Regions from separate parts of the Nonomuraea sp. NPDC003707 genome, predicted to be linked through region 1. Evidence: riboswitches for the same ligand, from Rfam matches in the RefSeq annotation. Region 1 holds a riboswitch; each other region holds the start of a gene.
What was found. A riboswitch is a leader RNA that binds a small molecule or an ion and turns the genes downstream of it on or off. The one in region 1 is predicted to bind S-adenosylmethionine.
Positions count from the first base shown of each region.

Region 2: linked by a shared signal. The riboswitch ahead of ACWDRB_RS66120 (GNAT family N-acetyltransferase) and the one ahead of ACWDRB_RS25135 (aminotransferase class V-fold PLP-dependent enzyme) in region 1 are both predicted to bind S-adenosylmethionine.
Region 3: linked by a shared signal. The riboswitch ahead of ACWDRB_RS61590 (ABC transporter substrate-binding protein) and the one ahead of ACWDRB_RS25135 (aminotransferase class V-fold PLP-dependent enzyme) in region 1 are both predicted to bind S-adenosylmethionine.
Region 4: linked by a shared signal. The riboswitch ahead of thrC (threonine synthase) and the one ahead of ACWDRB_RS25135 (aminotransferase class V-fold PLP-dependent enzyme) in region 1 are both predicted to bind S-adenosylmethionine.

Region 1 covers NZ_JBSFNK010000009.1:232,408-239,915, reverse strand. The annotation lists gene ACWDRB_RS25150 (SAM-dependent methyltransferase) at 1-392, shown strand, start outside; gene ACWDRB_RS25145 (cytochrome P450) at 376-1,569, opposite strand; gene ACWDRB_RS25140 (TerC family protein) at 1,579-2,316, opposite strand; SAM riboswitch class IV at 2,429-2,544, shown strand; gene ACWDRB_RS25135 (aminotransferase class V-fold PLP-dependent enzyme) at 2,590-3,882, shown strand; gene ACWDRB_RS25130 (DoxX family protein) at 3,927-4,577, opposite strand; gene ACWDRB_RS25125 (NADH-quinone oxidoreductase subunit D) at 4,701-5,846, shown strand; gene ACWDRB_RS25120 (acyltransferase family protein) at 5,843-6,910, shown strand; gene ACWDRB_RS25115 (DUF3180 domain-containing protein) at 6,907-7,362, opposite strand; gene folK (2-amino-4-hydroxy-6-hydroxymethyldihydropteridine diphosphokinase) at 7,359-7,508, opposite strand, start outside.
Region 2 covers NZ_JBSFNK010000082.1:355-7,862, forward strand. The annotation lists gene ACWDRB_RS66090 (hypothetical protein) at 1-589, shown strand, start outside; gene ACWDRB_RS66095 (class I SAM-dependent methyltransferase) at 595-1,452, opposite strand; gene ACWDRB_RS66100 (2'-5' RNA ligase family protein) at 1,706-2,227, shown strand; gene ACWDRB_RS66105 (hypothetical protein) at 2,260-2,946, opposite strand; gene pyrE (orotate phosphoribosyltransferase) at 3,051-3,575, opposite strand; gene ACWDRB_RS66115 (L,D-transpeptidase) at 3,801-4,982, shown strand; SAM riboswitch class I at 5,051-5,150, shown strand; gene ACWDRB_RS66120 (GNAT family N-acetyltransferase) at 5,158-5,787, shown strand; gene ACWDRB_RS66125 (hypothetical protein) at 5,962-6,366, opposite strand; gene ACWDRB_RS66130 (hypothetical protein) at 6,859-7,062, opposite strand.
Region 3 covers NZ_JBSFNK010000056.1:6,661-14,168, forward strand. The annotation lists gene ACWDRB_RS61580 (MFS transporter) at 62-1,261, opposite strand; gene ACWDRB_RS61585 (helix-turn-helix domain-containing protein) at 1,321-2,295, shown strand; SAM riboswitch class IV at 2,380-2,500, shown strand; gene ACWDRB_RS61590 (ABC transporter substrate-binding protein) at 2,555-3,673, shown strand; gene ACWDRB_RS61595 (ABC transporter ATP-binding protein) at 3,652-4,755, shown strand; gene ACWDRB_RS61600 (ABC transporter permease) at 4,752-5,609, shown strand; gene ACWDRB_RS61605 (ABC transporter permease) at 5,602-6,402, shown strand; gene ACWDRB_RS61610 (hydantoinase/oxoprolinase family protein) at 6,399-7,508, shown strand, end outside.
Region 4 covers NZ_JBSFNK010000070.1:118-7,625, reverse strand. The annotation lists gene ACWDRB_RS64390 (hypothetical protein) at 1-137, opposite strand, end outside; gene ACWDRB_RS64385 (SAM hydrolase/SAM-dependent halogenase family protein) at 213-1,019, opposite strand; gene ACWDRB_RS64380 (DUF3263 domain-containing protein) at 1,137-1,436, shown strand; gene otsB (trehalose-phosphatase) at 1,476-2,246, shown strand; gene ACWDRB_RS64370 (hypothetical protein) at 2,282-2,857, shown strand; gene ACWDRB_RS64365 (alpha,alpha-trehalose-phosphate synthase (UDP-forming)) at 2,864-4,294, opposite strand; gene ACWDRB_RS64360 (RNA polymerase sigma factor) at 4,326-4,880, shown strand; SAM riboswitch class I at 4,960-5,101, shown strand; gene thrC (threonine synthase) at 5,115-6,347, shown strand; gene ACWDRB_RS64350 (MoaD/ThiS family protein) at 6,372-6,647, shown strand; gene ACWDRB_RS64345 (cold-shock protein) at 6,893-7,093, shown strand.

The sequences.
Region 1 (7,508 bases):
CCTCCGTCCTGGGACGCCTCACAAGGGGCCGAGCGATTGCCGTGGATTATGCACACCCTGTGGATAACCGGCCGCTCTGTGGCACGTTGACCGGTTACCGCGACGGCGCGGTCGTTGCCCCGATCCCCGATGGGACCTGCGATATCACGGCTCATGTCGCGCTTGACGCGTGCGCCGAGGCCGGGCGCCAGGCCGGCGCGATATCCACAGCCTTGTCCACACAGCGCGACGCGCTGAGGGCTTTGGGGATCACCGGCACCAGGCCCCCGATCGACCTGGCCCGCACCGAGCCGCGCACCTACATCCGGGCGCTGGCCAGGGCGTCGGAGGAGGGTGAGCTGATCGACCCGGCGGGGCTCGGCGGGTTCGGCTGGCTCAGCCAGCGGCGGTGACCTCCAGCGACCGCAGCCCCCTGATGATGTAGCCGGGCTTCCAGCTCGGCTCCTCCCGCAGTTCGAGCTTGGCCGCCCGGTCCAGGAGAGCGCCGTACGACTCGATGAGCTCGATGCGGGCCAGCGGCGCGCCCAGGCAGAAGTGGATCCCGGCCCCGAACGAGATGTGCGGATTGTCGGCCCGCCCCACGTCGAGCCGGTCCGGGTCCTCGAAGACCGCCGGGTCGCGGTTGGCGGAGCCGAACAGCAGCGCCACCTCCGACCCGCGCGGGATCTCCACCCCGTGCACCTCGATGTCCTCCAGCACCCAGCGTTCGAACATCTGCAGCGGCGTGTCCCAGCGCATCACCTCCTCGACGGCCGTGGGCAGCAGCGAGCGGTCCTCGCGCAGCCGGGCCAGTTCGGAGGGGTTGCGGAACAGGGACCACCAGCCGTTGCCCGTCACGTTCACGGTGGCCTCGTGACCGGCGTTGAGCAGCAGCACGCACGTGCCGACCAGCTCGTCCTCGGTCAGCTCGTCGATCTGCGCCAGGGCACTGATCAGGTCGTCGCCGGGAGCCCGGCGGCGCTCCGCGGCCAGGGTCTTGAGGTAGTCGGCGAACTCCGACGCCGCCCGTACCGCCGTGTGCTGGGCCTCAAGGCTCGGGTTCAGCTCGTACATGCCGCAGATCTCCGCCGACCAGGGGCGCAGCAGGTGGCGGTCGGCGTGGGGGATGCCGAGCATCTCCGCGATCACCGTCACCGGGAGCGGCTCGGCTACCTCGGCGAGCAGGTCGCCGCCGCCCTTCTCCACGAACGCGTCCACCAGGCCCGCGGCGATGGCGCGCACCCGGGGACGCAGCGACTCGACCATGCGCGGCGTGAACGCCTTGGAGACCAGCCGGCGCAGCCTGGTGTGCACCGGCGGCTCCACGTCGAGCATGCCCGCCCTGATCACCCGCCAGAACGGCTCCTGGAACTCCGGCTCCGCCGGCCTCCCGAACTCCTCGTTGGTGGCTACGTGGAGGTGGGACCGCCCCAGGCGGCGGTCCCTGAGCAGGGCGTTCACGTCGGCATGACGTGAGATCAGCCACTGGTTCGTCGGCTCGAAGTAGCTGACCGGCGCCTCGCGCCTCAGCTCGTCGTACACCCGGTACGGGTGCGCCACGAAATCCGGATCCCAAGGGTCAAATCGCACTATTTCATCTTAAGGAGTGGGGTCCTCCTGTGGCGCCGTCCGCTTGCTCCGCATGCGGATGTTCAGCAGCTCGACGACGAGCGAGAACGCCATCGCGAAGTAGATGTAGCCCTTGGGGATGTGCTGGCCGAAGCCCTCGGCGATGAGCACCACGCCGATCAGCACGAGGAACGACAGCGCCAGCATCTTGATGCTCGGGTGCCGGTCCACGAACCTGCTGATCGGCCCCGAGGCGAACAGCATCACCAGCACCGCCACCACGACCGCCGCGATCATCACGCCGAGCGTGTCGACCATGCCGACGGCGGTGATGACGGAGTCGAGCGAGAACACGATGTCCAGCACCATGATCTGGATGATCACCGAGGCGAAGGAGGCGGCCGCGGCCTTCTTGCCGTCCTTGCCCACGGGGCCGTCCATGCTGTGGCCGATCTCGGTGACGCTCTTGCCCAGCAGGAACAGTCCGCCGAGCAGCAGGATCAGGTCGCGTCCCGATATTTCGTGACCGAAGACGGCGAACAGCGGCTCGGTGAGCTGCACCACCCACGACAGGGCAAGCAGCAGGAGCAACCGGGTGATCAGCGCCGCGCCCAGACCCAGCACCCGGGCTCTGTCCCGTTGTTCGGGAGGTAGTTTCCCGGCCAGGATGGAGATGAAGATGATGTTGTCGATCCCCAGCACGATCTCCAGGGCGACCAGGGTGAAGAAACCGATCCAGATCTGCGGGTCGGTTACCCAGTCCAACATTTACGCACCTCCATGACACATGAGCGGGATTTCCGGTAGCAACGAGTCAGCCGCCGAATAAGTTCACCGACTTGCGATCGATGGAGGGGATTGGGTTATAGTCTCCGCCGTAGGTCATGAGTGCCAGCGACAAGCCCCGGCTAGCTGGCCGGCAACCCTCGCGTCCGCGGCGGGGTGCCCCGGGTGAAGACCTGGTCCGTCACGAAGTGTGGCGGGCAAGCGCGGGCTCCGTGGCTGCTTCCAGGGGTCCGATGACCCTCATGGAGATGTGCCGTGTCCACGTTGACGATCTTCAGCTCCGTCCCCGCTCGCGCCGCCGAGGCCGAGGCCGTTCCGGTCGCCACGGGCAGGCCGATCCCCGCCGTGCTCGGGGCCGACCTCGAGGTGCCGGTCAAGGGCGGCCGGCTCGTCGGCTACGCCAACCTCGACTACGCCGCCAGCGCCCCCTGTCTCGAGCCGGTCAGCGCCGCCGTCACCGCCGCGCTCCCGGCCTACTCCAGCGTCCACCGGGGCGCGGGCTACGCCTCGCAGCTCACCACCGCCCGCTATGAGCAGGCCCGCCACACGGTCCGGGCGTTCGTCGGGGCCCGCCCGGACGACGCCGTGATCTTCACCCGCAACACCACCGACGCCACGAACCTCCTGGCCCGCTGCCTGCCCGCCGGCACCACCACCGTGGTCTTCGACACCGAGCACCACGCCTCTCTCCTCCCCTGGGAGAAGTCCGTACGGCTGGCGCCGCCCGCCTTTCCCGGCGAGGCGGTCCGCGCCGCCGACGCGGCCCTGGCCGGCATCGACGGCCCCAAGCTGCTCGTGGTCACCGCCGCCTCCAACGTCACCGGCGAGCTGTGGCCCATCGCCGCCCTGGCCCACGTCGCGCACCGGCACGGCGCCCGCATCCTGGTGGACGCCGCCCAGCTCGTACCGCACCGGCGGCTCAACCTGACCGCGCTCGACCTGGACTACGTGGCCTTCTCCGGGCACAAGCTGTACGCGCCGTTCGGCGCCGGGGTGCTGATCGGGCGGCGGGACTGGCTCGCGGACGGCGAGCCGTACCTCAAGGGCGGCGGCGCGGTGCGCTCCGTGGGCGACGACACCGAGTGGCACGACGACCCGGAGCCGCGCCACGAGGCGGGCACCCCGAACGTGCTGGGCGCCATCGCCCTGGCCGCCGCCTGCGACGCGCTGACGGCCACCGGCTGGACCGCGCTGGTGCGGGAGGAGGAGCGGCTGATCGCGCGCCTGCGGTCGGGGCTGGCCTCGATCGAGGGCGTACGGGAGCTGTCGCTGTGGGGGGACGACCACCCGCGCGTCGGCATCGTGTCGTTCACCGTGGCCGGCTACTCGGCCCGCGAGGTGGCCGAGTTGCTGTCCGGCGAGTACGGCATCGGGGTGCGCGACGGCAAGTTCTGCGCGCACCCGTTCGTCCGGCACCTGTTGGGTGAGGCCGACGGCGGATGTGAGGACGGCACCGCCTCCGCGGTGCGGGCCTCCATCGGCATCGGCTCCACGCAGGAGCACGTGGACCGGCTGGTCGAGGCCGTGCGGGACCTCGTGAATCGCTGAGTCGGCCGTCGGGTCGGCCGCTGAGCCGACTGCTGAGTGAGCCGCTAGACGGCGTCGGAGCGGTTCGGCGGCTTGCGGTGCGGCGGCGGCTCGTCGGAGACCAGGGCGTCGATGTCCCTCATGTCGTCGTCGTTGACCCCGCCGGCCCGGTGCTCGGTCGGCTGCCTGGGCACCCGAGGCGCCTCGGCGGGCGTCGTGAGGCCGGCGGGCCTGGTCGTGACGTTCGACGGCTCCGGACGCTGTGGCCGCGCGGCGCTTTCCTCCTCGGCGGCCCGGCGTTCCGAGCGCCGGCGGAACATCGCGGCGAAGATCCCGTCGATCCCGATCCGGCCGCCCCCCAGCGCCAGGAACAACAGGGCCAGTGCCCCGAGCGCGCCGGGCAGCTCCCAGCCGCCGGCGCTGGACAGCACCCCGTGCCCCGCGTGCACGTACGTGATGGCGCCCAGCATGTTGACCAGCAACAGCAGCCCCACCAGGCGCACCAGCAGGCCCAGGATCAGGAAAATACCGCCCGCCATCTCGACGACGATCGCGAACATGGCGGCGAGCTCCGGCATCGGGATCCCCATCCCCTTGAACGCCTGCCCCGTGGCCGCAAGACCGCCCTCCCACTTCTGCGCGCCGTGGACCAAGAAGATCACGCCGGTCACCACCCGTGCGATCAACGCCGCGACATCAAACACAACTCTCTTCATGGTGTTATCTCCCCCCGGTTCCTTGTATTCCTCCCCGTGTCCGAGTTAGGGATGCGTTTCCGTACCATTCCTTGACCCGGCCCCGCCCTGGCCCAGCAACCGGCGCGGTGGCAGCATTGCCATATGACGGAACGTGTGGTCGGGATCGGCGCGGGTGCGAAAGAGCTGGCCACCGAGGACATGATCCTCAACATCGGCCCGCAGCACCCGTCGACCCACGGGGTGCTCCGGCTCAGGCTGACGCTCGACGGCGAACGCATCACCGCCGCCGAGCCGATCATCGGCTACATGCACCGGGGCGCGGAGAAGCTGTTCGAGGTCCGCGACTACCGTCAGATCATCATGCTGGCCAACAGGCACGACTGGCTGTCGGGGTTCGCGAACGAACTGGGCGTGGTGCTGGCCGCCGAACGCCTGCTCGGCATGGAGCCCCCGGTCCGGGCCGTGTGGGCGCGCACGCTGCTGGCCGAGCTCAACCGGGTGCTCAACCACCTGATGTTCCTCGGCTCCTATCCGCTGGAGCTCGGCGCGATCACGCCGCTGTTCTACTCGTTCAACGAGCGCGAGCGCATCCAGGCGGTCATGGAGGAGATCTCCGGCGGCCGCATGCACTACATGTTCAACCGGGTCGGGGGCCTCAAGGAGGACCTGCCGCTCGGCTGGCTCGACCGGGTGTCGGAGGCCGTCGCGGAGACCCGCCGCCGCGTGCCCGACATCGAGAACCTCATCCTGCACAACGAGATCTTCATCGCCCGCACCAGGGGCGTCGGCGTGCTCTCCCGCGAGCAGATCACCCAGTACGGCGTCAGCGGCCCCATCGCCAGAGCCTCCGGCGTGGACTTCGACCTGCGCCGCGACGACCCGTACCTCGCCTACCCCGAGCTGCCCGTGCAGGTCGTCACGCGGCAGGCCGGCGACTGCCACTCCCGGTTCGAGGTGCTCTTCGCCCAGCTCAAGGTCTCGCTCGACCTGGCCGACGCCTGCGTCTCGCGGCTGCGCTCGCTGCCTCCCGGGCCGATCAACCAGCGCCTGCCGAAGGTGCTCAAGGTGCCGGAGGGCCACACGTACGCGTGGACCGAGAACCCTCTCGGCATCAACGGCTACTACCTGGTCTCCAAGGGAGACAAGACCCCGTGGCGGCTCAAGCTGCGCTCGGCCTCGTACAGCAACGTCCAGGTGCTGCGGGAGATGCTGCCCGGCCACCTGGTCGCCGACATGGTGGCCATCCTCGGCTCGATGTTCTTCGTCGTGGGTGACATCGACAAGTGAAAGTCGAGCGCGACAAGTACGTCGACTGGCTCCGCGCCCTGAGCCTCTGCGTCGTGGTGGTCTGGCACTGGGCGTTCACCATCCTGGAGTGGAAGCCGAGCGGCCCCGAGCCCACCAGCCCCCTGGGCTTCACCTCGGGGCTGTGGATCCTGACCTGGCTGCTGCAGGTGCTGCCGCTGTTCTTCTACGTCGGCGGCCACGTGCACCTGCTGTCCTGGGAGCGGGCCAAGGAACGCGGCGTCGGCATCGGCTCGTTCGTCTGGCGGCGCATCCGCGCGCTGGCCTTACCCGCCCTGTTCCTGTCCGGGGTGTGGATCGCCATCGGGGCGGTCGTGACGTACACGTTCCAGGTCGACTGGATGTGGCGGGTGGTGCTGCTGGTGCTCAGCCCGCTGTGGTTCCTGGGCGTCTACCTCGTCCTGATCGCGCTGCTGCCCGTGGCGCTCTGGCTGCACCGCCGCTACGACGTGCTGACGCTGATCTGGCTCGGCGGCGCGTCGCTGGTGGTGGACGTGGTGCGCTTCCGGTACGGGGTCGACTGGGTCGGCTGGCTCAACATGATCATCGTCTGGGGGCTCGCCCACCAGGCCGGGTTCTTCTACGACCGGATCGTCATCCTGCCCAGGCGCTATGACGTCGCGGTGCTCTGGACGGGGCTGTTCGCCCTGTTCGGCCTGGTCTACTCGGGCATCTACCCGGGTTCGATGGTGGGCGTGCCGGGCGACAAATGGTCGAACATGGCGCCGCCCACGTTCGTGATCGTCGCCCTGCTGCTGTTCCAGGTCGGGCTGGTGGAGGTGCTGCGGCCGTCGATGGAGCGGGTGCTGGAGCGTCCGGGCTGGCGCCGGGTGAACGAGTTCATCAACCGATACTCGCTGCCGCTCTTCCTCTTCCACACGACCGGGATGGCCATCGCGCTGGGCCTGTCGTGGTGGCTCTTCGGCAGCCTGGGCACCGAGATCCCGCCGGACCTGAAATGGTGGCTGGAGCGCCCGATCGCCATCCTCGGCCCGCTGATCTGCACCGCCCCGGTCATCTATCTTTTCGGCAGGCGCTCGTCTTAGTCCGGTTTGTGCTCGTCCTGGTCCTTGGGGATCCGGCAGGCGTGCTCCAGGTAGAGGGCGGCGCAGATCAGCGCCACGCAGGCCACGAACGACCCCGCCGCGACGAAGAACTCCGCCCGCGGCGTCTCCCGGTCCAGGATCTGCACCGTGTAGAGCCCGAACCCGGCGAACAACCCGCCGAACACCGCCCCCGCGTACGCCGACGCCTTGGCCAGCGCGGCCAGCCGGGCCACCGACAGCGGCTCCACCGGCTTGGTGCCCGGCTTCCTGGCGATCCTGGCCTTGGTCACCCAGGCGCTGTAACCCTCGCCGATGGCCAGCAGCAGCACGGTCGGGATCGCCGTCCACGGCATCAGGGGCAGGTCTGAATAGAAGGGCCTGACCGCCGCCCACGCGATCAGCGCGACAACAGCGATGATGCCGACCAGGCGGCCCGGATGAGTGGGCTTCAATCGGGCCTCTGCAGCTTCAGGTCGTCACGCAGGCGTACCCCCTGCTGGTCGATGCCCGCCAGCAGCTCCGCCACCCGGCCGCGCCCGGGCACCACCGCGTCGGGGTCGGCCTTCGCCCACGGCACGAGCACGAACGCGCGCTCGTG
Region 2 (7,508 bases), on a different contig from region 1:
GCAGGCCTGGGCCGAGGCACAGCCCTTCGCCGCCTACGGCCAGCTCCTCGCCTACACGTCGGCACCCGCCCTGCTCACCCTCTCCTACGCGGTGTTCGCGCTGGGGGCGCTGCTGCTCTTCCCCGCCTTCGTCGCCCTGGCCCAGCAGGTGGGCGGCCACCTCGCCCACTGGGGCGCCACGCTGCTGGTCATCGGCCTCTTCGCCCGCCTGTACTTCGCCGGCGCCGACCAGACCGCCTTCCAGCTCACCGAGGTCATCGGCCTGGACCAGGCGACGAGCGCGATCATGAAGGAGTATGTGGACATCTCCTACGGACCCTGGCGGGTACCGGTCTGGGCCTCCGTCGGCCAGTACGCGGGCTCGCTGCTACTGGCCATCGCCGCCTGGCGCTCAGGTCTCTTCGGCACCGCCCGCGCCGTGATGTTGCTGCTGGCAGGAGGTACGTGGATGGGCGTGCTGAAGGGCGCCTCCATCCCCGACGTGCTGGTCACCGGCCTGCTCTGCGTGGCCCTGGTCCCGCTCGGCGCCCGGGTGCTCCGTGACCGGCCGCCCACCACGACCGGCCGGCCGAAGGCGCTGAGTTGGTGAGCGGGTCAGGGCTTTCGGAGATGCCAGACGATCAAGGCGGGAGTGTCCCGATAGGCCACCGCCGCCGCTTCCGAACACCACCGCTGAGCGAGAGCGCCACCGTGCCCGCCGGGCGACTCGCCCCACCGAGGTTCGTGGCAGGCCACGATCCGCAGCCCTGCCTCGTGGATGGCGTTGATGTAGTCACTGGCCAGGAAGCGGCTGGCCGGCATGGCCCGTACGCCCCCGTCCGGTCCCGCCACCCTCGGCACGCCTCCCAGATACAGCGACAGCGGATGGATGTCCGACAGCACCACGTGCCCACCGGGCCGGGCGACACGGGCCAGTTCGGCCAGCGGCGGCCCCAGGGCCGGCAGATGGGTCAACGCCAGCGCGCAGACCACCGCATCGAAACTCGCCGACGGGACCGGCATGCGACACAGGTCCCCCTGACGGAACTCCCCGTCCGGAACCTTGGCCTCCGCTCTGGCAAGCATCTCCGCCGAGGAGTCCACGCCGACGACCTCATGCCTCAGCCCGGCCAGGAACGCGGCATGCCGGCCGGTGCCGCACGCGGCGTCCAGCGCCCGCCCCACCGCCAACGTTTCCAGGATGCGCCGCACCAGCGGCTCCTCCACGGCGATCAGCGGGTTCCCTTCGCCGTCGTATTGCTCAGCCCACTGCGCGTACCCCTCCGTGGTGGAGGCCTGGCCGACGACTACACCCGCGTTCAGCTCCGGATCCGGGTCGGTCACCATCTTGCGGATCTCGGCGATCCGCTCCTCCACAAAGGCCGCATCCCCCAGATCACCCGCCTGCGCGCGTAACAGCGCGATTCCTTCCAGCCCCAGCAGCCAGGCCAGCGAGTGAGCGTAGAAAGGCATGCCGACACGATAAGAACCGCGCCATCGCCACCGCGACTCAATTTAGGCGGAGCCGTTCACCCCTCCGGAGTGTGGTTAAACGGCAGAGTCGCCGCAGGCGGGCGACTGCACCGCAGCCCGCCGTTGATCTCGGGAATCTCGCGCACGATCACTGCCACTGTCTCCTCAGGGGCCCTGATCAACGGCACTCACGATCTTCAACCCTCCCACAAGAGGCTGGCCGGTGCGGGATCGAGCATGACAGGGTCCGACCATGGCTCAAGCAGTCGAGATGTTCTTCGATGATCAGGCGGACCAGCGGATTCGGCGGATGTGGCAGTCTCTCGCGGACCACGGTCTGCCCAGTCTGGCGACGCTGACGCACCGCCGCCACCGCCCGCACGTATCGCTCGCTGTCGCGGAGACCTTGGACGAGGCGGACCTGGACGAGCTGCGCTCGGCTCTCCTCCTACCGGCGCCATCCCTGAACCTGGGTTTCCTAGGGACATTTCCCGGTGCGGAAGGTGTGCTCTTCGTCGGAGTCACCGTGACAACCGAACTGCTGACCTTCCACAAGAGGATCCACGCCGCTCTTCCGAGCACCCAGATCAAACACTGGCCGTACTATCTCCCCGGCAAATGGATACCCCACTGCACCCTCGCCATCGGGCTGGACCGCGCAGAGTTGCCGAAGGCGATGAATGCCGTACACGGCTACGAGCCGACGGTCGCCACGGTCTCCGGCATCGGCATCACCGAGACCACCACGGGCACGGTCACGCCATTGGTTCCATGAATGCGTACAACTCTTCCGCGGAGCCCGCGTAATCAAGACCCGTAGACGTTCGTAAGCGGCAGATAGGCACTGAAGTGGTCGGCCACAATATCCGCCACAGCCTCCGCATCATCGACCCCATCCACTTCCAGAACCCGGATGCCCAAACGACGAGCGGAACGAACGGCCTCGTCGGCGACGAGCCGGTCTCGGGCGAGTCGGTTACGCTGTGCTCGATCAGGATCGCTGACTTGGTGATCGACGGCGGCGGCCCGGGGCAGCTCGCGAACCTGACGCCGGCGGAACTCTTCGCTCGGCACCATGACGATCATTCGCCAGGTTGAGTCGATGATGGGAGCGACCAGTTCGGGACGCAGCCCCCAGCCTTCGGCGACGACCGGCCGCCCCGAAACCAGGCCACGCAGGTCATCCAGAGCCCATTCGAACCGCGCGGGAAAGCCGGCCAGGATCTCGTCGGCCATTTTCTGCGGGCTGGTGTTCACCCAGACGGCGTCCGGCTCAGGGTCCGCGATGGGCTCGCCAAGCCGCACGCGACGGGCGATCCGACGGTCATTGTGCGCACGTGCGTCGTGATAGTCGTAGTGATAGGCGGTCAGCCCGTACCGGGTGGCCAGCAGCCTGGCGACGGTGGATTTGCCGGCCCATTGTCCCCCTCCGATCCACAGGGCGTTGTGCAAGGTGCCGAACGGATCCCAGACCTCGCTGTTTGTGGCGTTCACGGTTACCAGCATGGCGACGGCACCGACCAAAGAAACAGTCTTGTTCTGCCTGCCCGGACGGGTGACGATCGTAGAGAGAAGCCCATGTCGATGGGCCCGGCGGATCAGTCCGTCATGCGCAGATCGGTCGCGGTCAACAACGACGAAAGCCTGATGCCTTCCGCGGCCAACGCCGCCGCACCTCCCTGCTCGCGGTCGATGACGCACAATGCCTCACTGACCTGAGCCCCGAGGCTCCGCAGCTCAGCAGTGGACAGGACGATCTGGCCACCGCTGGTGACAACATCCTCAACCACCAGAACCCGCCGCCCCACCACATCCGCACCCTCGGCCAGACGACAGGTCCCGTACGCCTTGGCCTGCTTACGGACGAACGCACACGGCAGACCGGTGTGCCGGCCAAGCGCGGTGACCACCGGAATCCCGCCCATCTCGAGCCCGGCCAACACCTCGATGTCCCCCGGGACCACGGGCGCCATCGCCCGAGCGATGTCATCCAGCAGAACGGGATCACCCTCGAACTTGTACTTGTCGAAGTACTCGGTGGCGGTACGTCCTGAGCGGAGCACGAAGTGGCCGGTGAGGTGGGCTGCGGCATGAATCCTGCGAGCCAGGTCAGAGCGCGTCACAGGCACCCAGTCTCCCAGAGGCATGGCGGACGCGCTCAGGGCCGCTCACGGTCCCACTCCTCGATCTCGCAGATGCCCTCTGGATACGCCTGCCTCGCAACCTGCCGCATCGATCAAGGCACTTTTGCATTGCTACCTACAGTTATGGGCATATAGCTCTCCGTATCGCTAATAGGCCGTCTTGTCCGAAAGATGCCTATTTGTCGGGGAGTGGAGGCATCGACGATGCGGAACGGCCGAACCATACTCGTCAGCACGTTCACGGCTACGCTGCTGCTGACCGCAGGCTGCACCTCGGGTGGCTCGAACCCACCACCGCCCGCCGGCCCACAGGAGCGGGCCCTCGCAGCCAAGCTGTCGATCACCCCGGCGAACGGCACGAAGAAGGTGCCCCCGGATGCCGGGGTCAGCGTCAAGGCCACCGACGGCAAGGTCACCAAGCTGACCGTCGCCGACGCCAAGGGGCATGAGGTCCGCGGGACCCTCGGCGCGGACGGGACGTGGCACCCCACGTGGCCGTTGCGGCCCTCGACCGCGTACACGGTGAGCGCGCAGGCGACCGGCAGGGACGGCAAACCCGTCACCGCGCGGGCCACGTTCACCACGCTCAAGCCGAAGCGGGTGCTGGAGAGCGGCATGTCCCCGCTGGACGGCGAGAAGGTCGGCGTCGGCATGCCCGTCCAGCTCCTGCTGTCGCGCCCCATGACCGCCAGGAGCGACCGGGCCGCGGTCGAGAGGTCGCTGGAGGTGCGGATGTCGAAGCCGGTCGAGGGGGCGTGGAGCTGGGTGAGCGACCGCGAGGTCCAGTTCAGGCCGCGCGAGTACTGGCCGGTCGGCGAGCAGGTCACGGTGGTCGCGCACCTGGCCGGGCTGCGGGCGGGCCGGGACCTGTGGGGCACCAGGGACCGCAGCTTGACGTTCACCGTCGGCGACGAGCACATCACCAAGATCCGCAATGGCACCCACCGGGCGGTCGTGCGGGAGAACGGCAAGGTCGTCAAGGCCATCCCGGTCAGCCTGGGCAAGAAGGGCGACGAAAGCTGGTCCGGCGTCATGATCGCCCAGGAGAAGGCCGCGTCGACCCTCATGGACTCGGCCACCATCGGCAGGCCCGGCGAGTACTACGCCCATACCAAGTGGAATGTCAGGATGACCTACAGCGGCATGTTCTTCCATGCCGCGCCCTGGTCGACCGGCGCGCAGGGCAACAGCAACGTCAGCCATGGCTGCGTGAACGCCAGCATGGCCAACGCCCGCTGGTTCTACAACTTCACGCAGCGGGGAGACATCATCGAGGTCACGGGGACGTCGCGGAAGCTCGAGTTCGGCAACGGGCCGACGCCGTGGGCGAAGTCATGGGACGACTGGCTCGCGGGCAGCGCCCTCGGCAAGTCGATCAACGCCTAGGGATGGATTGGGCAGACCCGCTTGCGAATTGACGGTGTCCGCCTGTGCGGGCATGATCTCGACTCGGTAGTTCATCCAGAGGATCTGAGGGACCTGGCCCTGTGACGGTCCGGCAACCTCCCCGGCGGGAATCCGCGGGAAAGGTGCCAATGCCAGGAACGATGAGGGAGAGCTGATGAGCGTGCGGCTTGATGTTCCTGTCCTTTCCGGGGATCTGGTGCGGTTGGAGCCGCTGGCGATGCGACATGCGCCGGATCTCGCGGAAGCGGCCGAGGAGGATCGGTCGTCCTACGACTTCACGCTGGTGCCTCGCGCTCGCGAGATACCGGACTACCTGGCGGCCCAGCTCGTCCGCGACGGGCTGACCCCATTCGCGCAGGTTCGGCTCACCGACGGCAAGGTGGTGGGCTGCACCGGCCTGTGGGATCCCCGCAGGTGGCCGGACCGGCCGGACCTGCGCGCGATCGAGATCGGCTTCACCTGGCTGGCCGCCTCGGCGCAGGGCACCGGGATCAATGCCGAGGCGAAGCTGTTGCTGCTGTCGTATGCGTTCGACACGCTCGGCGTTGCCCGCGTCGACCTGAAGACCGACGCCCGCAACCACCGGTGCCGCCAGGCCTTGGAACGCCTCGGCATCCCCTTCGAGGGCGTGCTGCGCGCCTGGTCCATGTCGTGGGCGCACGGCGAGGAGGGCAAGGTCCGCGACTCGGCCATGTTCGCAGTGGTCGCCGAAGACTGGCCTACCGTCAAACCGGCACTGCAAGCCCGTCTCACCGCCGTGAGCTCCCGTTCGCCGGCCCTCTGAGAAGCTTCGGCTGGGTGCGGTGAGGCGCCCCTGAGCGTCTGAACACGGCCTGTCGGTAAGTTCGGCGCCCACCAGCTTGGCCGCCCGGTGGCGGGACTCGACCCGTGCCTGACCCGTCACGCCGCCTTGTCACGGGGTCCGGAGTGGACCCCGCGACACGAGGTTGACATCCCATCAAGCAGCGTCGAGCGCTGCGGTGATCTTGCGGGTCATCTCGGCCAGGGTAGGGCTGGGCCGACCCTGGTGAGTGCGGGCGGCTGCTTCGAGAGCGACGCTGACGGTGCTGCGGAAGTTGTCGGCCTCGGCCGGGTCCTGCTGCTTGAGCAGGTTCATGGACGCGGTCAGCGCCGGCAGCACCAGGTCGGCCAGGTCGGCGACGGACTTGCCGTACTTGACGCCCTTGGGCGCCTTGGTGAGCACGTGTCCGACGGGGCCGGTGGCGGAGGTCAGGGCGATGGAGCCTTCGGTGGCGACCTTGTGGGCCGAGCCGGCGGCACCGGCGGCGGACATCAGCGAGACGGCGCCCCACGCGGCGGTCCGCAGGGTGAGCTTGTCCTGGTCGGTGAGGGTGATGGACATGGTGCTGTACTCCTTCAGGTCTGCTATGAAACGGGCTTCCACGGGGGGTGAGGGCGAGCTGGGCGTGGCCCGATTCGCGCTCCGTGCATTCACTGTCGCCGACCGCTCTGATATCGGGCCGTTGGCGTGCTGACACTGCCGCCGACAGCGACACAGCATCCGACCTGATCGCCCCCCGGGACACCGCCTGTCGCGCTCCTGCCCTCCTACGGGCGCAGTCCGAGGAAGGGGTTAAGGCCGGGAAACAGGTGGACCGATCATGATCTGGTCTTCACCACGAAGCTTGGCGACCCGATCGAGCGCACGGAGAACTAGAAGCAGCGGAAGTCCATCCTCAAGCAGGCCGACGTACGGGACCCCAAGCCAACAATGCCCTCCTCATCGAGCAAGGCGTTCAGGAAAACCTCGGCCACATCCGTGTGACCACCACCGGGCGCGCTACCCCCACGTAGCAACCCTCCAGATGAAAGACGCCCTCTGGGGTCTCCCTGATCAGTGCCGGTTAAGGTCCTCGATCGCCAGCACGACGGCTGTGATGAGAAACCCCAGCCCCACGCCCACCAGCGCGATCACCATTGTGGTCGCATCGCCCCCTGTTCCGGTGAGAACGACCCAGCCGGCCACAACGAGGAACAACCAGCCGAGAAGGACGAGACTACGAGCACCACTACGGCGAGTTCCGCTGCTGCGCTTCAACGACCATCCTTCGGTTGGGTGAGGCTACAGATGATGGTCCATGCATCTTCGCTCAGGAAAGATCCAATGCATGGGCCCTTCCAGGAACACGGGCGAGCAGCTCTCGGTGACGGTGGTGTTGCTGTGGCCGACCAGACCGAGATGACCTATGAGGCGTGCCCGAGCCGGAGAGCAGCGAGACGAAGCTGCGCCACATCTCGCCGAGTGTCTGCAACCCGCTGCCCATAGAAGATCAAAAAAAGGTCCTCTCCCAACTACGGGAGAGGGCCTTCCGCCTGCGGAGGATCGGGGATGTGAACCCCGGATGGGCGGTAAACCCAACCGCACTAGCAGTCCCCTGTCCGCTGTGATCGCCTAGAGCCGGTCGTGATCGATGAGTACCGAAACCCCCGGTCAACCCACTCGTCTCCCTACTGATGACGACCGGCAAGACCGATGATTGCCGG
Region 3 (7,508 bases), on a different contig from region 1:
CCGGTCAGCGGCGGGGCTGCGCGAGCTCGGCAGCCAGGCCCGCCGCGCGCTCAACGGCCGGTCAGAGGTGGGGGGCCGCTTCGCGCGTACCGCCCGGGCGCAGCACGCCCGCCAGCGCCAGCGCGACCAGGACCCCGGCACCGCCCGCCACCGCGATCGCGGGCCCGGGGGCGATCACCTCTCCGAGCGCCCCGACCAGCGCCGCCCCGGCCGCCTGCCCCGTCATCAGCCCGGACGACTGCAGCCCGAACGCCTGCCCCCGCACCTCCTCGGGCACCGACTCCACGAACCGCCGCTGCAACCCCAGCTGGTACGACAGCCCCGCGGTCGCCACCGCGGCCAGCACGGCGGCCCACGCCATCCCCGGCCCGAGCGCGAACCCCACCCACGGCACGCCGAGCAGCACCGCCAGCGGAAACGACAGCCGCTCGCGCAGCCCCGGCGCGGCGAACCTGCCCACCGCGAACTCCCCCACCGCCATCCCGCCGGCCGCCGCCGCGAGCACCACCCCGGCCTGCCCCTGCCCGCCCAGATAGGGCACGACCATGGCCTCGGCCCCGGCCAGGAACACGCACGGCAGCCACCCCGCCAGCAGCAGCCCGCGCACCCGCCCGTCGGCCAGCAGCCGCCGGTTGACCCGCAGCGTCTGGCGCACCGCGCCCGCCCGCGCCGTGCCCCGGGCGGGCCGGTACGGCAGTCCGGCCCGCAGCACCACGGCGGCCACCGCGGCCAGGCCCGCGGTCGTGGCCAGCGCCCCCGAGGGCCCGGCGACGGCCAGGAACGCGCCCCCGGCCGCCAGCCCCGCGATCTGCGCGCTCGCGGAGGCCACGTTCAGGACCGACCGCCCGAGCACGAACGCGTCGCCGGGCAGCACGTCGGGCAGCATCGCCGCCCGCGCGGCGAAGAAGACCGGCGTGAACAGCCCAGTGACCAGCACCAGCGCCAGCATCGCCCAGACCGGCAGCCCCGCGAAGGCCAGCAGCAGGCACGTCACCGCCCTGACCACCTCGCCGGTCACCATCAGCGCCCGCGGCGGCAACCGGTCGGCCAGCGAGAGCAGCAACAGCCCGCCCACGATGAACGGCAGCCAGCCGGCCATGTACGCGGCGGCCGACAGGCCGGCCGAGCCGGTCCGCTCATAGACCAGCACGGACAAAGCCAGCATCTTGATCGAGTCCCCGCCGACCAGCAGCGCGAAGCTGCCGAACAGGACCCGGAACTCCTTGACGGCGAACACGTCGCCGAACGTCGCCCCATTCACGTCCACGATGGTGCGGACCGGACCGGCGAGCTGGCGACTCTTTCGGATATAACCGAAAGGTGCCCGTAAGAATCGAGGTCACCCCGCAGGACCTGGTGGCCACCAGGTTCGCGATCTCCCCGCTGATCGAGACCATGCACGCGCAGTGGGTGCTGGCGGGCCGGCTGGAGGCGGGCGTGCACGGCCGGTGGGCCGCTCGGTGGCGGGGCACGTACCGGGAGCTCGAACGTGCCCACCCCGTGCTGCGGGCCGCGGACGCGATCAGCGGCAACCGGCGCGGCACGAACGTCGCCTTCATCGCCCCGCCGCCGACGGCCGTGGACGTGCCGTTCGAGGCTGAGCTGGCCGCCATGCGCAGGACGCCGCTGGAGCAGGCGCACGCGGAGATCGCCCGGGCGCTCGCCGGGCGGCCGGCGGCGGGCGGGGTCAGGGAGCTGCTGGCGGGACCGCGGGTGGTGGAGCGGTTCGCCGACGCGTACGAGGCGCTCTGGACGGAGATCGTCTCCCACGACTGGCCGCGCTTCCGCGCGATCCTGCAGCGCGACGTCGCCCATCGGGCGGGACGGCTGGCGGCCTACGGCTGGGCGGCGGCGCTGGAGGACCTCAGCCCGCAGGTCCACTGGCGGCCCCGGGGGCAGATCGAGGTCGAGCTGACCAGCCTCCACGGGCTGCGCAGGCTCGGCGGCAAGGGGCTGCTCTTCCTGCCGTCGGCGTTCACGACCGCCGTCGGCGCCTATCTGGAGGACGCCTGGCCGTACGCGATGATCTATCCCGCGAGGGGCGCCGCGGCCGTGCCCGCCGCGGCCGACGCCGACCTGTCGGCCCTGATCGGCCGCAGTCGCGCCCGCATCCTCGCCGAGCTGGCCGAGCCCGCCACCACCACCCAGCTCGCGGCCCTGCTCGGGCAGAGCCTGGGCACCACCGGCGGCCATCTGGCGGCGCTGCGCAGGACGGGCCTGATCGCGGGCACCCGCGTCGGCCGCGGCGTCCTGTACGCGCGCACGCCCCTCGGCGACGCCCTGGTCAACGGCTGAGCACACCCTCGCACAAAAGAGACAAAAGCCACTAAGCATCACCTCGTGCCATATCCAGGTAAATCCTACTGATATAGTCGCTTATGTCACGAGTCCAGTGCGAAGCCCCGGCTTGCTGGACGGCAACCCTCCCACCGCGGCGGGGTGCCCCGGGTGATGACACGGTCGTCGAGCCGAATGGTGCTCCTGGCGGCAAGCGCGGATGTCGAGTCGTGCTGCCCTGCGCCCTTGGCCGGCTGCTCGAAAAGGAAAGGGAAAGATGAAGGGCGGATTCACTCGCCTCGCGGGACTGGGCATGGTGGTCGCGCTGGCGGTCACGGCCTGCGGCGGCGTCGACACGGGCGGCTCTACGGGTGGCTCCACTGGCGGCTCCACGGGCACCGGCGGCGCGGCGAAGCAGGAGCTCACGGTGACCGCGTTCGCGGGCGCGTGGGGAGAGCTGTTCAAGAAGTCGTTCGTGGAGCCGTTCGAACGCGACACCGGCGCCAAGGTGAACCTCGTCTACGGCGCGAACGCCGAATGGCTCACCAAGCTGCGCGCGGCCGGCGGCAAGAACCCGCCGTTCGACGTCATCGCGTTCACCCCGGACGCGTCGCTGCCCGCGGCCTCCGCCGGGCTGCTCCAGCCGCTGGCCACCGACGGGCTGGCGCACTTCAAGGAGCTGGACCCGGTGCTCGCCGGCAAGTCCGCGTACGACGGCAAGCAGTACGGCGTGCCGCTGACCACCGGCTCCACCGGCCTCCTCTACCGCACCGACAAGATCAAGACGCCGCCCGCGGACTGGGCGGGCATCTTCGACAAGCAGTACTGCGGCCACATCGCCCTCCCGCCGCTCACCTACAACCCCGGCCTGGAGTTCTTCTCCGCCCTGGTCACCTCCCAGGGCGGCACGCTGTCCGACCCGGCCGCCGTGGACAAGGCGTTCGACAAGCTCGCGACGCTGAAGGGCTGCGTGTCCTCCTTCCCCGCCAACGCGGGCAACGCCGCCACCGTCATCGAGAACGGCGACGCCTGGATCATGCCCTTCTGGGACGGCCGCGCCTTCGCCATGGCCCAGGCCGGCTCCCCGATCGGCTTCACCTACCCCAAGTCCGGCCCTGTCGGCGCGCTGACCTCGTACTTCATCGCCGCGGGGACGCAGAAGAGCGACCTGGCGAACAAGTTCCTCGACCACCTGACGGCCGCGCAGAACCAGAAGCCGTTCGCCGAGGGCACCTGGTACGCCGCGGGCAACGACTCGATCTCCTACAGCGAGCCGTTCGAGCAGAAGGTGAAGCACGGTCCCGACGTCTTCAAGAAGTTCATCTGGGTGGACTACGCGGTCGCCACCCCGAAGCTGAACGAATGGCAGCAGCGGTGGAACCAGATCTTCGGCTGACCCCGGAAGAAGGCGGCGGGCACGTCGAGATCGAGGGGCTCGCCGCCGGGTACGACGGCGCGCGCGTGCTCGACCTGGACCGGCTGTCGATCCGCAAGGGCGAGTTCCTGTCGATCCTCGGGCCCAGCGGCTGCGGCAAGACGACGCTGCTCAACTGCGTCGCCGGGTTCGTCCAGCCCACGGCCGGGCGGATCGTGATCGACGGCTCCGACGTGACCCGGCGGCCCCCGTACCGGCGGGGTCTGGGCATGGTGTTCCAGAACTACGCGCTCTTCCCGCACCTGACCGTGGCCGCCAACGTGGCGTACGGGCTGCGCGTGCGCCGGCTCGACCGGCGGGAGCGGGACGAGCGGGTGCGGGAGGCGCTGAGCCTGGTCGGCCTGGAGGGGTACGCCGGGCGGCGGCCCCGCCAGTTGTCCGGCGGGCAGCAGCAGCGGGTCGCCCTCGCCCGCGCCCTGGCCATCCGGCCCGCCGTGCTGCTGCTGGACGAGCCGCTGTCCAACCTGGACGCCAAGCTGCGCAGGGAGATGCGGGTGGAGCTGCGCGCCATCCAGCGGCGCATCGGCACCACCATGGTCTTCGTCACGCACGACCAGGAGGAGGCGCTCGCGCTGTCCGACCGGGTGGCCGTCATGAACGGCGGCCGGGTCGAGCAGCTCGGCACCCCCGACGAGGTCTACCGGCGGCCGGCGACCCGGTTCGTCGCGCAGTTCATCGGCGCGGCCAACGTCCTGGAGGGCACGGTGACCGGCTCGGGCGCGCTCGACTCCGGCGGGATCGTCGTCGAGTGCGGCCTCCTGTCGCTGCGGCCGGGCGGGCGCGCCGTCGTCGCCGTCCGCCCCGAACGCATCCGCCTGGCCACACCGGGCCCGGGGGCCAGCGGGGTGCCCGGGACGGTGGGGTATCGGGCCTTCGCCGGGGACGCCTGGCACGTGGAGGTGCGGCTGGCCGACGGGCGCACCCTGAGCGTGCAGGTCGCCGACACCGGCGCGGGCGCCGAGGACCCGCCCGGCGCGGGCACGTCCGTGCTCGCGCACTGGGATCCGGCCGACGTCATCCTCCTGGAAACGGAGGCGCCATGACACGCCGCTGGGCGGGCCTGCCGTACGTTCTGCCGCTCGTGGCGTTCCTGGCCGCCCTGTTCCTGGTCCCCCTCGTGGGGCTGCTGCGGCTCAGCTTCAGCCCTGTCGGCGCCTTCAACGCGGCGCTGCCCGGATTCACCTTCGGGCAGTACGCCCGGGTGTTCACCGAGCCGTACTTCTACGGATCCCTGCTCCGGACCCTGGCCACCGCGCTCCTGGTGGCGGTGCTGTGCGTGGCGCTGGCGTACCCGGCCGCGTACTTCCTGGCCCGCCGGCGGCCCGGCGTCGTGCGGACCCTGCTGTTCGTCATCGTGATCTCGCCGCTGCTGACCAGCGTGGTCGTACGCACCTACGGATGGGTCGTGCTGCTGTCCGGCAACGGGCTCGTCAACCGGACGCTCGTCGCCTCCGGGCTGCGTGACCAGCCCGCCCAGCTGCTCACCAGCTACCCGGCCGTCGTGGTCGCGGTGACGCACGTGCTGCTGCCGTTCGCGATCATCCCGCTCACGACGGCGCTCGGCGGGCTGGACCGCAACCTGCACCGGGCCTCGCAGACGCTCGGAGCCGGGCCGGTCAGGACGTTCCTGCGGGTCACGGTCCCGCTCAGCCTGCCCGGCGCGGTCACCGGCGCCCTCATCGTCTTCGCGCTGGCCATGGGCATCTACATCACGCCGCTGCTGGTCGGCGGGGTGACCCAGCCGCTGACCGGCATCCGGGTCTACGACCAGGTGACGACGGTGTTCGACTACCCGGTGGCGGCGGCGCTGAGCTTCGCGCTGCTCGCGCTGACCGTCGTGTCCACGGGGCTGCTGGCGGGCGTGTTCCGGATCTGGGAGAGGCGCCTTCATGGGTGAGCGGGGCTACGACAGGATCGTGCGGCTGGTGGCCGCGGCCCTGTCGGCGCTGGTGTTCCTGTTCCTGATCGCGCCGCTGGTCGTGCTGGTGACGAGCTCGTTCAACCGGGCGGGCTCGATGGCGTTCCCGCCGTCGGGGCTGTCGCTGCGCTGGTACGCCGAGGTGCTCGGCTCGCCCGACTGGCAGGTCTCGTTCCGCCTGAGCGGCCTGCTGGTGCTCCTGGTGGTGCCGACGACCGTGGTCATCGGGACGCTGGCGGCGTACGGGCTGACGCAGGGGTCGTTCCCCGGCCGGAGACTGCTGCAGGGGTTCGCGCTGTCGCCGCTGATGGTCCCGGAGATCATCGTCGCGCTCGGCCTGCTCTACTACTTCCACGGCGTCGGCCTCGTCAACTCGGTGACCGGGCTGTGGCTGGCGCACTCGCTGGTGGCGCTGCCGTTCGTGGTGCGGGCGGTCATGGTGAGCGCCGCGCAGCTCGACCCGGCGCTGGAGCGGGCCGCCCTGAGCCTGGGCGCCGGGCGGGTCCGGGTGTTCCTGACCGTGACGCTGCCGCTGCTGCGGCCCGGCATCCTCGCGGGCGCGATCCTCGCCGCGGTCACCTCGCTCGGCGAGGTCGCCGTCACGGCCCTGGTGGCGGGCGCGAACACCACGACGGTGCCGCTGCGCATCTTCTCCGCCGTGCAGTACCAGCTCGACCCGTCGATGGCCGCGGTGTCCACGCTGCTCATGGCGGCGAGCGTGGTGGTGATGGTGGTCGCGGACCGATTCGCTCGCATTTCGGAGGCCCTATGACAAGCACGGATACGGCGACCGCGACCGGCGCGCGGATCGGCATCGACGTCGGGGGGACGTTCACCGACCTCGTGGCCTCCGTGCCGGACCGCGGCCTCGTGGTGCACCACAAGGAGCCGAGCACGCCCGCCGACCCGTCCCTGGCGGTCGCGGACGGGCTGGCGGCCCTCCTCGCCCGCGCGGACCTGCGGCCGGACGAGGTCACGGGCCTCGTCCACGGCACCACGATCGGCCTGAACGCCGTCATCCAGCGGCGCGGCGCGCGCATCGCCCTGGTCGTGACCGAGGGCTACCGCGACATCCTGGAGATCGGCCGCAGCCGCATGCCGTCCTCCTTCGACCTGTACGCGGGCAAGGAGGAGCCCCTCGTCCCCCGCAACCTCATCGTCGAGGTCTCCGCCCGGCTGGGCCCGCGTGGCGAACCCGTGGCCGAGCCGGACGCCGCCGAGCTGGACCGCGTCGCCGCGCGGCTGCGGGCCACCGGGGCCGACGCGGCGGCGGTCGTGATCCTGCACGGTTACACCGACCCGGACTTCGAGGAGGGCGTCGCGGCGGGCCTGCGCGAGCGGCTGCCCGCGTTGCCGGTGACGGCCTCGGCGACCGTGTGGCCCGAGGTACGCGAGTACGAGCGTGCCCTGGTGGCCTGCATGAACGCCTACATCCAGCCGCTCATGCGCGACTACTTCGCCCGCCTGGAGAGCCGGGTGCGCGGGCTCGGGGTGTCGGCGCCGATCTTCATCAGCGCGTCCAACGGCGGCTCGATGAGCCTGCGCTCGGCCGCCGAGCGGCCCGTCGAGACCGTGCTGTCGGGCCCGGCCGCCGGGGTGGCGGCGGCCGCCCGGCTGGGGGCGGGGGCCATCGTCACGTTCGACATGGGCGGGACCAGCAGCGACATCGCCGTGTCCGTGGACGGGTCGCCCGAGCTGGCCACCCACACCACGGTGGGCGGGCTGCCCCTGATCGTGCCGGTCGTGGCCGTGCACGCGATCGGGGCCGGGGGCGGGTCGGTCATCTGGGTGGACGGGCCGGGCGTGCTCAAGGTCGGGCCGGGCAGCGCGGGCGCCGACCCCGGACCGGCGGCGTACGGCCGGGGCGGCGACCGGCCG
Region 4 (7,508 bases), on a different contig from region 1:
GCGTGCCAGCGCTCTGACACGGGCGGCTCCGGCGCGGGCCAGATCGCGGACATTATGGAGAGCAGCACGATGGACAGCTGGTACACGTCGACCTCTGGAGGGGAGGGGAGGGACGCCCGCGCGTTGCATTCTGACACGCGCCCGCTGATTCTTTCCGACGCTTCGGTAAACAGACCGATACGCGGAGTAATTCCGATCTGTGCGCCTTCGTCCTATGGAGTAGGGGAGAGTCGGACATGCGCGCCAGGTGGGAGCCCCAACCGCTGCGCTGCGTCACCGGAATTGACCGCGATCGCGATCAGCCCCGCCGAGTCCGCGAACGCCACCAGCTCCCCCGGCGGCACCGCCGCGAACGTCTCCCGGTAGGGCAGCGAGATTTGTCGCCGGCCCAGCCAGACCCCCAGCGTGTCGCCCACCCGCACGCCCAGCGCGTGCAGGTCCCCGACCGCGATCGAGAGCTGGGTGTTGCCGTAGCGGTCGACCGAGACGACCTCGCCCTCCACCGAGCCCTCGCGCAGCAGCGTGGTCGGCGCCGGCAGCGTCACCAGCCTGCCGATCGGCACCTCGGGCCCCAGGTCCGCCGGTCTCAGCCCGCCGCACAGCCGCCCCGCGACCGGCGAGAAGACGTCGCGCCCGTGGAAGGTGGGGGAGACCGGCCGCAGGAAGTGCTCCTCGTTGCTGATCGCGTAGGCGGCCTCGGCGCCGCCGCTGGCGTGCACGGCCCACGACAGCAGCCCGTTGTCGGGTCCGATGAACACCCGCCCGCCCGCCTCGACGGCCACCGCCCGCCGGGCGCCGCCCGCGCTGGGATCGACCGCGCCGATATGGATGCCCGCGGGAAGGTACGGAATGGTCTGGGCGAGAATCGCCGCGCCACGCCGTACGTCACCGGAGGGGATCAGGTGGCACACGTCGATCACCCGCGCCTGGGGGGCGATTCCGGCGATCACTCCGTGACACGCCGCCACATAGCCGTCTTCGAGTCCGTAGTCGGTGAGGAGCGTGATTACTGAGGTCACATTTCGTGACTGTACGTCTCTCAATACGTCGTGAACAGCCGCACTTCGCACATTACGATTGGCCACGGGCCGCGTGCGTGCGGAGTCGTCGCGCGCACCTTTCCCGAGGAGGACACCATGGGAGCACCGCTCAGCGGTGACAATGCTGCCCAGGAGACGTCCGGCCAACCCCTCTCAGAACGCGATCTCGAACTCCTCGCCTTCGAACGCCAATGGTGGCGCTACGCGGGCGCGAAGGAGCAGGCCATCAAGGAGAGCTTCGGCTTCTCCGCCACGCGCTACTACCAGTTGCTCGGTGAGCTGATCGACCGGCCGGAGGCGCTGGAGCACGATCCCATGCTGGTCAAGCGGCTGCGCAGGTTACGGTCCACCCGTCAGCGTGACCGCGCCGCCAGGAGACTCGGCATGCGTCCCTGACCGGCTGGGTACGGCAGCCGCGTGAGGAACATCCCTGGAATGAAAGCGATCTTGGACGACCCGGCGGGCGCCGTGATCGGGCTCGACTTCGACGGAACCCTGTCGCCGATCGTGCCCGATCCCGCCGAGGCCGTGATCCATCCGAAGGCGCCGGAGGTGCTGGCCGAGCTCGGCGCCCACGTCCTGGCGGTGGCCATCGTGACCGGCCGGCCACCGGCCACCGCCCTGGAGCTCGGGCCGGGCCTGGCCGACGTGCCCCGGCTGGTCGTGCTCGGGCACTACGGCTTCGAGCGCTGGGAGGCCGGGCAGATCTCCGGGCCCCCGCCGCCTCCGGGCGTGCTCGAGGCAGAGGCCGAGCTGCAGCTGCTGCTCGAGTCGCTGGGCCTGCGAGACGTCACCATCGAGGACAAGGGCCGGGCCGTGGCCGTGCACACCAGGCGCAGCTCCGACCCGGAGGGCGCGCTGGCCAGGCTGCGCGAGCCGCTGGCCGAGCTGGCCGGCAAGCGCGGCCTGGTGGTCGAGCCGGGCCGCTTCGTGCTGGAGCTGCGGCCGCCGGGCATGGACAAGGGGCAGGCGCTCAGCCTGTTCCTGGCGGAGCGGGCCGCCAGGTCCGTCATGTTCGTGGGCGACGATCTCGGCGACCTGGCCGCGTTCGAGGCCGTACGTCTCTCGGGGCTGCCCGGCGTGACCGTGTGCAGCGGCTCCGCGGAGGTCACCGAGCTGGCCGAGCGGGCCGACATCGTGGTGGACGGGCCCGACGGCGTCGTCGCGCTGCTGGAGGAGCTTGTGGCGGCTTTCAGCCGTTCGTGATTGAGCTGCAAGTCGCGCTCCCTAGGGTCGGGCGCATGCACAAGCGACACCTCGCCGCCGTGGCCGTGGCCGCGGCCACCCTCCTCGCGACCTCCCTGCCCGCCCACGCCGCGCCCGCCCAGGCGGTCAAGCTGCGCAAGGGCCTGACCCTGTACATCCCGATCAAGTGGGTGGTCCACCGCTTCGGCGACGATGTCCAGATCGTGACCGGCAAGTGCGGCAAGCCCATGGGCTGGGGGACGCCCGAATGCGACGCCTTCTACGTCCTCGGCCCCTCGTCCATCAAGCGCGGCGCCGAGGGGTTCGGCCCGTACACCGGCAAGCGGCCCTTCTACACGGCGAGCGACGTGCAGCCGTGCCCGTTCAACCGGAAGTGGGGCGAGGCCATCGGCCCGAAGGTCACCAGGGGCCTGCGCCAGGTCGGCGCGGGGCACAAGGCCGCCTACAACGCGTGGAAGTCGGAGTGCGTCAAGTATTCGGGCTCGACCACGAAGGTGCTGCTCCGCTTCACGCAGCGCGAGTGGTACCTGCCGCAGAGCAAGATCCTCATCGTGGACCAGTGGAACACGCCGGGGCTGGCCGACACGCTCAAGCACGCCGACTGGACCTGACCGGGCTCAGATCTCGGCCAGCGCGTCGAGCTGGGCCGCGAGCCACTTCTGCGGGGGCAGGGCGGTGGCCGCGGCGTGCAGCTTGTCGCGCCGCATGCGGCGCTCGTCCTCCGGCATGACGAGCGCGGCGTGCAGCGCGGCGGCGGTGCCGCTGATGTCGTACGGGTTCACCACGAGCGCGTGCGGGCCCAGCTCGGCCGCCGCCCCCGCCTCGCGCGAGAGCACGAGCGCGCACCTCGTGGACAGGATCGGGCCCTCCTTGGCGACCAGGTTCATCCCGTCGCGGATGGGGTTGACCAGCAGCACGTCGGCCATCCGGTACGCGGCCAGCGAACGCGGGTAGTCGTCGTTGACGTTGAGGATCAGCGGGTCCCAGTCCTCGGTGCCGTACTCGTCCTCGATCTCCTGCGCGCAGCGCAGCACCGACGCGGTGTATTCGCGGTATTCGGGCAGGTCGTGCCGGCTCGGGTAGGCGAACGCCAGGTGCACCACCTTGCCGTGCCACTCCGGGTGCGCGGCGAGGAACTCGCGGTAGGCCACCAGGCCGCGCACGATGTTCTTCGACAGCTCGGTGCGGTCGATGCGGACGATCAGCCGGCGGTCGCCCACCTGCTCCCTGAGCGCGGTCATGTGCGATTCGACGTCGGGCTCGACGGCGCGCTCCCACAGCGCGTCGCCGTCCACGCCGAGGCTGTGCACGCCGATGCGGGTGGTCCGGCCCTCGTGGGTGACGCTGCGGCCCACGCGGTCGACCTCCGCGCCCAGCAGCGCCTCACAGCAGTCCATGAACGCCTGCGCCCACCTGTCGGCCAGGAACCCGGCGTGATCGGCCCCCAGGATGCCCTCCAGGACCTCTCCGACCACCTCGTCGGGCAGCAGCGAGAAGTATTCGGGGGGCGCCCACGGGGTGTGGCTGAAGTGGGCGATGCGCAGGTCCGGCCGCTCGGCGCGGAGCATCGCCGGGGTCAGCGTCAGGTGGTAGTCCTGCACCATGACGCGGGCGCCGTGGCCGGCCTCCTCGGCCAGCGCCAGCGCGAACGCGCCGTTGTAGTCGCGGTAGGACTCCCACTCGCGCTCGAACCTCGTGCCGAAGTTGGGCGAGTTGGGGATGTCGTAGAGCAGGTGGTTGACGAACCACAGGGTGGAGTTGGCCACGGCGTTGTAGGCGCGGTGGAAGGTGGCGGGCGGGATGTCGAGCATGCGCACCGGACCCGTGTCGTAGCCGGCGTGGTCGATCCGGCCGCCGGGCACCAGGCGCACGGCGCTGCGGTCGCCGTCGGACAGCGCCGCGCACACCCAGAGCATGCCGTCCTTCCTGGCCACCTCGGACAGTGCCGAAACCAGGCCGCCGCCACCGCGTTTCATGGTCAGCTCGCCGTCGTCCGAGACGGTAAAGGAAACGGGTCCTCTGTTGGAGGCCACCAGGACGCTGTTCATCTACGCTCCCTTCGCCCATAGGATCCCAGCTATGGCGCTAGATGAGCTAACCGAGGAACTCGCCCGCTCGGCCGCAGGAGGAGATCATCGCGCACTTGGCGAGCTCCTGGCGCGGATCGAGCCCGATGTGATGCGACACTGCGCCCGGATCCTCCCCTATCACCAGGATGCCGAGGAAGCCTCGCAGGACACGTTGCTGGCCGTGGCGCGCAACATCGGCCGGTTCGAGGGCCGGGCGCGGTTCAGCACCTGGCTGCACATCGTGACGGCCAACTGCGCGCGCACCACGTACAGGTCGCTCAAACGCCGCGCGGCCGAGCAGACCTCGGACGAGCTGCCCACGCAGAAGCCCGACGTGGCGCGGGTGAGCGTGATCGCGGGCTCGCGGCTCGACCTGCTCGACGCCATGGAGGCGCTGGAGGCCGACAAGCCCGACCTGGCGCAGGCGCTGGTGCTGCGCGACATCGTCCAGCTCGACTACAACGAGGTGGCCGAGCAGCTCGGCATCCCCCTGGGCACCGCCAAGTCGCGCATTCATCAGGCCCGCAAATACGTGCAGGGAGTGCTGGGTGATGATTATCGCTGAGACGCCACGTCTCGCATCTTGAGACGGGTGGCCATTTGGGCCCCATGGACGGGTAGAGTCCATTTCAACAACTGAATATTGCTCATCCAGAGGGGTGGAGGGACCGGCCCTGCGAAGCCCCGGCAACCCTCCCGGTTTGAGACTCGCGACAGGGCGAGGCCGACCGGGACAAGGTGCCAATTCCGGTCTGCGGTCAAGGTGGCCGCAGGCGAAGATGAGGGAAGGCCTCGCTTCATGTCGCTCGACTTTGGTCCTGCTGTCGGTCTGTCCTGCCGTGAGTGCGGCACGCGTTACCCGCTCGGTCCGAGCTTCGCGTGTCTGGAGTGTTTCGGGCCGCTTGAAGCGGCCTATTCCTTCGGTACGGTGACCCGCTCCGACATCGAGTCGGGTCCCGCCAACATCTGGCGTTACCGGTCGCTGCTCCCGGTGCCGGTTGACGTCGCCAGTAAGCCCAATATGAACCCCGGCTGGACCAAACTGGTCAAGGCCGGAAACCTCGGACGCGCACTCGGTCTCAAGAACTTGTACGTGAAGGACGACTCGGGCAACCCCACCCATTCCTTCAAGGACCGGGTCGTCGCCATCGCCGTCGAGGCGGCGCGTAACTTCGGCTTCCACACCCTTTCCTGCTCCTCCACGGGCAACCTCGCGGGCGCGGTCACCGCGGCGGCGGCGCGCGCCGGGCTCGAGGCGTGCGTGTTCATCCCGGCCAACCTCGAAGCGGCCAAGATCGCCATGGCTCGCGTGTTCGGCGGCAAGCTGATCGGGATCGACGGCACCTATGACGAGGTCAACCGGTTCTGCTCCGAGCTGATCGGCGACCCGCTGGGTGACAAGTGGGGGTTCGTCAACGTCAACCTGCGGCCCTACTACGCCGAGGGCTCCAAGACGCTCGCGTACGAGATCGCCGAGCAGCTCGGGTGGCGGTTGCCCGAGCAGATCGTCATCCCCATCGCCTCCGGCTCGCAGCTCACCAAGATCGACAAGGGCTTCCGCGAGCTGGTGCAGCTGGGGCTGGTCGAGGACACGCCGTACAAGATCTTCGGAGCGCAGGCGGCCGGGTGCTCGCCGGTCTCCACCGCGTACAAGGCGGGGCACGACGTCGTGCAGCCGGTCAAGCCCGACACCATCGCCAAGTCGCTGGCCATCGGCAACCCGGCCGACGGGCCGTACGTGCTCGACATCGCCCGGCGCACCGGCGGGGCCGTCGAGGACGTCACGGACGCCGAGATCGTGGCCGCGATCAAGCTCCTGGCCTCGACGGAGGGCGTCTTCGCCGAGACCGCGGGAGGGGTGACCGTGGGCGTGCTGAAGAAGCTCGCCGAGAGCGGGCGGCTCGACCCCGAGGCCGAGACCGTGGTCCTCAACACCGGCGACGGGCTCAAGACGCTCGACGCGATCAGCGACGACGCCCAGCCCACAGCCGTGATCCGGCCCTCCCTCGACGCGTTCCGCGCGACTGTCTGACAACCAGGAAAGGCGAGTTAAACCATGAGCGTTTCGGTGCGGATTCCCACCATTCTGCGCACCTACACCGGGGGCAACGCCGAAGTCAGTGGCGAGGGCGCGACTCTTCGTGACGTGCTTGCCAAGCTCGACTCCGACTACCCGGGGATCGGCGCGAGAATTCTGGATGAATCGGGCAAGATTCGTCGTTTTGTCAACGTTTACGTTGGGGAAGAGGACGTCCGTTTCGCCGACGGGCTCGACACTCCGGCACCTGAGGGCACTCAGATCTCAATCATCCCGGCGGTTGCCGGCGGCTGAGTGCTATAGATCACACGTGTGGAAGGCGCCCCTAGTGGGCGCCTTCTCCATTTCCAGGGCAAATGAAACGCTGAAGCGCCTTCGTTGCGAAGAAATGCGTCGTTTGCAGATTGACTCTGTTGCCAAACCCCGTGCCACAGGTATGGTCGAGGGCGATCGTCTGGCTGATTTTCCCTTAAGTCCGGCGATTACGGGTCTCGCGGAGGAATGGGCGAGATCTGAAAGCCCAGTAAGAGGAGTCGGAAGTGGCGCAGGGCACCGTCAAGTGGTTCAACGCGGACAAGGGCTACGGCTTCATCGCGGTAGACGGTGGTAAGGATGTATTCGTCCATTACTCAGCGATCATGATGGACGGGTACCGATCTCTCGAACAGGGCCAGCGGGTCGAGTTCGAGATCACGCAGGGCCAGAAGGGACCTCAAGCGGAGTCCGTCCGCGCGGTCTGATACACCCCCCTGGTATGCACCGGCGGGGATCGCCCGGCAGCGCAGTCCGTGCGAACCCGCAACCTTTCTTTCGTCGACTCGGTCACGGCGAGCCGCGCGAGGCGGCTCGCCGTGCGTACGGATCCCGCCACCTGCGGTGGCCTGGACGCGGCTCGTCGCAGGTGCGGGGTCCTGCCGCCGGCGATGGACGGCTCCGCCGTACAGGCTGATATGGGGAGGAAAGGCCCGGTAGGAGGCTTCTCGCTTGCACTCGACAGGGTAGAGTGCTAAACAGTTCGTTGGCACTCTGTGCAGCAGAGTGCCAACACTCGGATCGGGACGATGGGGTCTGCCGAAGGAGATGCTGACCCATGCCGTCGCGGGCGTCGGCTCGGTCCACGACAAGCCACCCTGCATCTGGGAGGTCTAGCCTTAT